Sediminicoccus rosea: one gene and its partner. The main gene of each other region encodes a partner of the protein of the gene in region 2 in a complex. Links are inferred from orthologs where the notes say so. Each region holds a gene or a part of one and is shown on either strand. Other genes may lie near its edges.

Region 1 (3,326 bases), 3.9 Mb from region 2 along the record:
ACCTGCCCGCCTCCATCACCGACCGCGTGCAGAGCCAGCCGCCCGAGGGCTGGCCCACCCTCGACATCACCAAGCCCGAGACGGATTTCCAGCTGCAGCAGGGCCTCTCGCTGGTGCGCGCCATGGCGGCCAACCCGCAGCGCCGCGCGCAGCGCTGACGGGAGATCCCGGCCCGCCGTGTCTGAGGAACGCCCGTCTGAGGAACGCCCGTCTGAGGAACGCCCGCCCGAGGAGAGCCTGAACACGCAGGGCGGGCGACGCGGCTGGATCTGGCTCGGCGTCTTCTGGCTGGTGGCGGTGCTGGCCTTTGGCGGCGGCGGCGTGACGCTGGCGGTGCTCGGCCCGCCCGCCGCCCCCACCGCCGAATTGGCGCTGGCCCCCATCGAGACGCCACCGCCCGCGCCGCCACCGCCGCGCGGCGTGCCGGAGAGCCTGGCGCGGCATGTGGACCCGGCCCTGGTGGAGTTCACGGCGGCCGGCGCCCTGCCGCGCATCGGCCCGGATGGCCGCATGCCCATGCGCGCCTATGCCCGCCCCTTCGACCGGCAGGACCCGCGCCCGCGCGTGGCGCTCATCCTGGGCGGCATCGGCCTGCGCGCCGGGCTCTCGGAGGAGGCGATCCGCACCCTGCCGCGCAACGTCGCCCTCGCCTTCACCCCCTATGCGCCCAACCCCATCCCCCTGATCGAGGCGGCGCGCGAGCGCGGCTTCGAGACGCTGCTGGCCCTGCCGATGGAGCCGACCGGCTTCCCGATGAACGATCCCGGCCACCGCGCGCTGCTGACGGGGCTTTCGGCCGGCGAGAACGCGCAGCGGCTGGAATGGCTGCTGGCGCGCTTTCCCGGCCATGTCGGGGCCGTCGGTGCGCTGACCTCCATGCGCGGCGACCGCTTCGCCGCCCTGGCCGAGCCCTTCGCCCAGATGCAGCTGGCGCTGAACGCGCGCGGCCTGCTCTATTTCGACGCCCGCCCGGGCGCGCCCCACCCGCAGCGCGCCTGGGGGTTCACCGTGGATGTGGTGGTGGATGAGCCGCATACGCGCGGCGAGATCGAGCAGCGCCTCGCGCAGCTGGAACGCCTGGCGCGGGAACGCGGTGGCGCGCTCGGCTATCTGGGCGAGGTGACGCCGGTGTCGCTGGAGCGCCTTGCCGCCTGGAGCGGCGGGCTCGATGCCCGCGGGGTGGCGCTGGCCCCCGTCACCGCCCTGGTCCGCCGCCCGGAGATCGCCACCCGATGAAAGATCTGTCCCTTTGGCCCTATCGCCCCAATGTGGGGGCTGTCCTGTTCAACGCGGCGGGGCTGATCCTCGTTGCCCGCCGAGCCGACATGCCCAATGCCGAGGGCGCGCCCGGCGGCTGGCAGCTGCCCCAGGGCGGGATGGATGCGGGCGAGGACCCGGCCGTCGCCGTCTTCCGCGAGCTGGAGGAGGAGATCGGCACCGCCCGCGCCGAGATCCTGGCCGAGCACCCGGAATGGCTGAACTACGACCTGCCGCCCGAGCTGATCGGCAAGGCGCTGGGCGGCAAGTATCGCGGCCAGACGCAGAAATGGTTCGCCCTGCGCTTCCTGGGCGAGGATGCCGACATCCGCCTCGACCTCGACCCCCACCCGGAATTCGATGCCTGGCGCTGGGCGCGGCTGGCGGAGCTGCCGGGCATGGCGGTGCCCTTCAAGCGGGCGATCTATGAGCGGCTCGCGGTGGATTTTTCCCGATTTGCCGCCTGAACAGCCTCAGTGCCGGTGGCGATGCGCCGGCGCGGGGGACGCGGCGCCGCCGGCATAGCCGCGCAACTCGGCGTAGCGTGTGACCTGCGCGGTGGAAAGCAGCGCCGTCTGCAGCAGGTGGGTGCGCAGGTGCTCGGCCCGCAGCGCGGCCTGCAGGGCCCCGATCCGCTCGGTCTTGGCGGTGATTTCCGCCGGCGTGATCCGGCGTTCGCGGAAGGCGGCGTCCAGGCCGCGCTCGGCCTCCACGATCTCGGCGCCGAGCCGCCGCGCCTCGGCCCGGTGGGCGGCCATCAGGGCCTCGGTCTCGCGCCGCTGCTCGGGCGTCAGGCCGAGGGGCCCGGCCAGCTCCAGCACATGCATGGGCCCGGGCCAGCCATTCAGCTCGGCGGCGAGCGCCAGCATCATGCCGCGCCCGGCCAGCAGATCCTCGACCTGCTGTGGCGAGAGGGCGCGGATCTCGCGCTGCTGCATCCCCGAATAGGGGATGGCGTGCTGGGCGAGTGCGGGGCTGGCACAAAGGGCGGATGCGATGAGAAGGGCGCGGATCATGCCACGCCTATAGCACCGCGGGCCTCAGAACGCGTCGAAGAAGATCTTGCTGGCGAGCCCGAGCCCCAGCAGCGCGAGCCCCATGGACACGCCCGGCCAATAGGGCCGGGCGCCATATTGCAGCACGAGCGCATTGGCCGCGAGCGAGCCCACCAGCCCCGCCAGCGGCTGCCACCAGGCGAATTGCCAGAAACCGAAGCCCAGCAGCACCAGCCACATGATGAAGGAGGACCGGCCGAGCCAGCGGAAGGCGCGGTCGGCCGGCTCATAGTCCGGGCGCAGCCCGGGGGTGGAGCTGCGCGATTCGATCATGCCGGCGATGGCCAGCGCCACCAGGGCCACGAAGTAGATGTCCATGAAGGGGGGGAAAACACGCCGCGCCCTTTGCCGCAAGACAGGAAAGCGCGAAGATGGCGACCCTGAATCAAGAGGCCCGGCCCATCGTGAAGAAATTCGCCAGCACCGAACGCTACATCGCGCCGCGCGAGCTGGAGGTGGCGGTCAACGCCGCCATCGCCCTGCAACGCCCTCTCCTGGTCAAGGGCGAGCCCGGCACGGGCAAGACCGTGCTGGCGCAGGAGATCGCGCGCAGCATGGGCTACCCGCTGATCGAGTGGCACATCAAATCCACCACCAAGGCGCAGCAGGGCCTCTACGAATACGACGCGGTGAGCCGCCTGCGCGACGGGCAGCTGGGCGATGAGCGCGTGCGGGACGTGTCCAACTACATCATCCGCGGCAAGCTCTGGGAGGCCTTCGCCAGCGAGACGCCGGTCGTCCTGCTGATCGACGAGGTGGACAAGGCGGACATCGAATTCCCGAACGACCTGCTGCTCGAGCTCGACCGCATGCAGTTCCACGTCTACGAGACGAAGGAGACGGTCGTGGCGCGCCACCGCCCCATCGTCATCATCACCTCGAACAACGAGAAGGAGCTGCCGGACGCCTTCCTGCGCCGCTGCTTCTTCCACTTCATCCGCTTCCCCGACCGCGAGACGATGGAGCGCATCCTGGAAGCGCATTACCCGGGCCTGCGCGCCGACCTGGCGCGGG
Region 2 (3,445 bases):
CCTTCAACCGGCCAAAGAAGCCGAGCGGCTGGGCAGGTTCCGGCTCGGGCGCCGGGGGCTCCGGGGCGCGCGCCTCGATGGGCGGCGCCGGCTCTGGGATGGGCGCGGGCGGCGGCGGGGGCTCGGGCGGCGGTGGTGGCTCCGGCTCGGGCGCCGGCGGCTCGGCCACCGGCTCCATGGGCGATGGCGGCACCGTGCTCTGCTCGGCCGGGGCGGGCGCCTTGCCGGTCAGCTTGCCCCATAGGTCACGCAGCGCCATCAGGCCGCCTCCGCCATCAGCATGCGGCCGTCATGGCCCGTGACGCGCGCGCGGATCAGGCTGCCGCGCGCGGCCCCCGGCACGCGGATCGGCGCAAAATGCTGCGTGTGGCCCATGCCGTCCGCCTCCATCAGGCTGTGCTCGATGCGCCCCACCCGGGCCGCCAGGAAGCGCGCGCGCTCCGCCTCGCCCGCCGCGCGAAGCCGCGCCGCGCGCTCGCGCCGCAGCGCCATGGGCAGTTGCGGCATGCGCGCGGCCGGCGTGCCGCTGCGCGCGGAATAGGGAAAGACGTGGAGGAAGGCGAGACGCGTCTCCGCCACCAGCTCCAGCAACGCGGCGAAATGCGCCTCCGTCTCGGTCGGGAAGCCGGCGATGAGGTCAGCCCCCAGGGCCGCATCCGGGCGCAGGGCGCGGGCGCGGGCGGAGAGCCGCAGCAGGTCGGCCCGCGAATGTCGCCGCTTCATGCGCTTCAGGATCAGGTCATGCCCATGCTGCGCCGAAAGGTGCAGATGCGGCATCAGCCGCGCCTCCTCGGCGAAGACGCGCCAGAAATCCTCGCCCAAGGCGGCGGGGTCGAGCGAGGAGAGGCGCAGCCGCGGGAGTTCCGGCACCTCGCCCAGGATGGCGCGGATCAGCACGGGGAGTTCGGGGTGGCTGGCCAGGTCCACGCCGGTCAGCACGATCTCGGCATGGCGCGTGGCGAGGTCCCGCGCCGCCGCGACCGCCTCGGGGATCGGCAGGGCGCGCGCCGGCCCCCGCCCCTGCGGGATGATGCAGAAGGTGCAGGCGTGGTCGCAGCCCTGCTGCACCGCGAGGAAGCCGCGCGTGCCGCCGCCTGCCGCGATGCCCATGGGGGCCGCGCGCCCAATCGGCGCCACCGGCGCGCCCCAGGCGGCGGGGTCGAGCTTCGCGCCATTGCCGATGACGCGCGTGACGCCGGGCAGCGCCGCCCAGGTCTCGGGCGCGATCTGCGCGGCGCAGCCCGTCACCAGGATGGGCCGGCCGGGCTGTTCCCGCGCGGCGCGGCGGATCGCCTGCCGCGCCTGGGATTCCGCCTCACCCGTCACGGCGCAGGTGTTGATGATCAGCGCATCGGCATAGCCCGCCCGCGCCGCGAGGCCGCGCATGGTCTCGCTCTCGGCCAGGTTCAGCCGGCAACCGAAGGTCAGGGTTTCAGCCAAGGGTGAGCTCACCCTTGAAGGAGGTCGCGACCGGGCCGCTCATCAGCACATGCCCGTCCGCGCGCTGCTCGATTACGAGGTCCCCGCCCGGCAGCGTCACGGTGCAGCGCGCCTCCACCAGGCCGCGCCGCCGCGCATTCACCAGCGCGGCGCAGGCGCCAGAGCCGCAGGCCAGCGTATAGCCCGCACCGCGCTCCCAGACGACGAGCCGGATATGGTCCCGCGCCAGCACCTGCACGAAACCGATATTGGCGCGCTCGGGCAGCAGCGGGTGGTGCTCCAGCTCCGGCCCGATGCGGAAGACGTCGAGTGCGCTCAGCTCCTCGACGAAGAAATTCGCGTGCGGATTGCCCATGGAGCAGCAGGCGGCATCGCTCACGCCATCGGCGGCCATGGGCACATGCAGCGTGTCCATCTCGCGCGCCAGCGGCACGTCGGCCCAACCCAGGCGGGGCGGGCCCATGTCCACGCGCACCGTGCCATCGGGCAGGCGCTCGGCACCCAGCAGGCCCGCGATGGTGCGGATCGCGATGCTGGAGCGCCCCGTCTCGTTCAGGATGAGCGAGGCCGCGCAGCGCGTGCCATTGCCGCAGGCGCCGGCTTCGCTGCCATCGGAATTGTGGAAGCGGAAGAAGACGTCGGCGTCTTGCGCCGGTTCCAGCGTGATCAATTGGTCGAAGCCCACGCCGCGATGCCGGTCCCCCACCCAGCGGATGGTCTCGGCCGCCAGGGCGCGCGGCTCCGCCCGTGCATCCAGCACGACGAAGTCATTGCCCAGGCCATGCATCTTCAGGAAGGGGACTTGCATGGCTTGCATATAGGACATGCAAAGACTTGGCGCGAAGGGGTGGGGGGGCCTATGTGCTGCGCGCATGAACCGTTCCCTTCCTCTCCGCCTCGCTGCCCTGCTCGCGCTGGGTGCGCTCGGCGCCTGCGGCAGCAGCTTCTCGGCCAATGAGTATTCGGCGCGCGCCGTGCAGCAGGCCAACCCCGTGCAGCAGGGCGTGATCGTCGGCTCGCGCCGGGTCGCCATCGCGGCGGGCGGCGAAACCGGCGCCACGGCGGGCGCTGCGGCGGGCGGCGCCATCGGCGGCGCGGCGGCGGCCGGCAATTCCGTCAGCACGGCGCTGGGCGCGGTCGGTGGCGCGCTGCTGGGCAGCCTGGTCGGCACGACGGCCGAGCGCGCCACGGCCAACACGGACGCGGTGGAATACATCATCCGCAAGAACAATGACGCCGAACTGATCTCGGTCACGCAGCGGGACCAGGTGCCCATCCCCCTCGGCACGGCCGTGCTGGTGATCGCGGGCAACCAGGCCCGCGTGGTGCCCGACTACACCGCCACCCAGGCCGAGCCCGCCGCCCGCCCCGGCCAGCGCCGCACCGCCGCGCCGCGCGCGGAGCCGGCGCCCGCACCGCCCGCCCCGGTGGCCGAGCCGCTGCCGCCGGCCGCGCCCCTGGCCCAGGCCGCGCCAGCCACGCCCGACCCGGAGCCAGCGCCCGTGCAAGGCCTCACGCCCATCGCCGCCCCCATGGATGCGGCGCGCGCGCCCTAGGCGGCCGGGACCTCATCCAGCGCGAAGAAGACGGGCTTTCCGGCCGCGCGGAACCGCGCCACCTCCGCATCCGCGCCCACCGAGGCGCCGCCGAGGCGCAGGCAAGCGTCGCAGCGCTCGGCCAGCGCGAGGCTGAGCGGCATCATCACCTCGGCATGGGCGGCTTCGGTATTGCCGGCGGCCGCGATGAGGGGAAGCGCCATGTTCACGCCGATGACGGGGACATGGCCGCGGCGAAACACCTCCAGCGCCGCCCGGTTCAGCGCGACGAGCCGCGCCGCGCGGGTCTCGGCATCGGCATTGCCCGTGCTGTAGGGTCCGGCCAGCATGATCCACATGGCAGGGCTGCTGCCATGCAGGTGCCCGCCGGGCAAGCGCCCCCTGGACTTGGGGGCCGCCTCCCGCTAAAGACCCGCCTCCCTTGCCATGGCCGTTGGACAGCCTGGCGA

Evidence for each region.
Region 1: the proteins of dapF (region 2) and R9Z33_RS23125 are in contact, whole or in part, in a solved structure (PDB 5YGU), measured with the Escherichia coli proteins. The link is inferred for Sediminicoccus rosea from one-to-one orthologs.

Annotation. Positions count from the first base shown.
Region 1 is NZ_CP137852.1:4,801,055-4,804,380, reverse strand. What follows is about bases 1-2,978. They hold R9Z33_RS23125 (RNA pyrophosphohydrolase), read left to right. Parts: upstream 1-1,232; coding sequence 1,233-1,724; downstream 1,725-2,978. Other genes in these bases: R9Z33_RS23110 (AAA family ATPase), read left to right, coding at 2,684-2,978; R9Z33_RS23115 (hypothetical protein), read right to left, coding at 2,298-2,630; R9Z33_RS23120 (periplasmic heavy metal sensor), read right to left, coding at 1,731-2,273; R9Z33_RS23130 (divergent polysaccharide deacetylase family protein), read left to right, coding at 178-1,236; R9Z33_RS23135 (S41 family peptidase), read left to right, coding at 1-158. Also shown: more of R9Z33_RS23110, read left to right, coding at 2,979-3,326. UniProt on the Escherichia coli protein: Master regulator of 5'-end-dependent mRNA decay.
Region 2 is NZ_CP137852.1:939,094-942,538, reverse strand. Bases 341-3,089 are described here. They hold dapF (diaminopimelate epimerase), read right to left. Parts: upstream 2,249-3,089; coding sequence 1,433-2,248; downstream 341-1,432. Other genes in these bases: R9Z33_RS04395 (DUF1937 family protein), read right to left, coding at 2,993-3,089; R9Z33_RS04400 (hypothetical protein), read left to right, coding at 2,313-2,996; R9Z33_RS04410 (MiaB/RimO family radical SAM methylthiotransferase), read right to left, coding at 341-1,440. Also shown: signal recognition particle-docking protein FtsY, read right to left, coding at 1-259; more of R9Z33_RS04410, read right to left, coding at 259-340; more of R9Z33_RS04395, read right to left, coding at 3,090-3,334. UniProt on the Escherichia coli protein: Involved in the succinylase branch of the L-lysine biosynthesis and in the biosynthesis of the pentapeptide incorporated in the peptidoglycan moiety. Catalyzes the stereoinversion of LL-2,6-diaminopimelate (L,L-DAP) to meso-diaminopimelate (meso-DAP).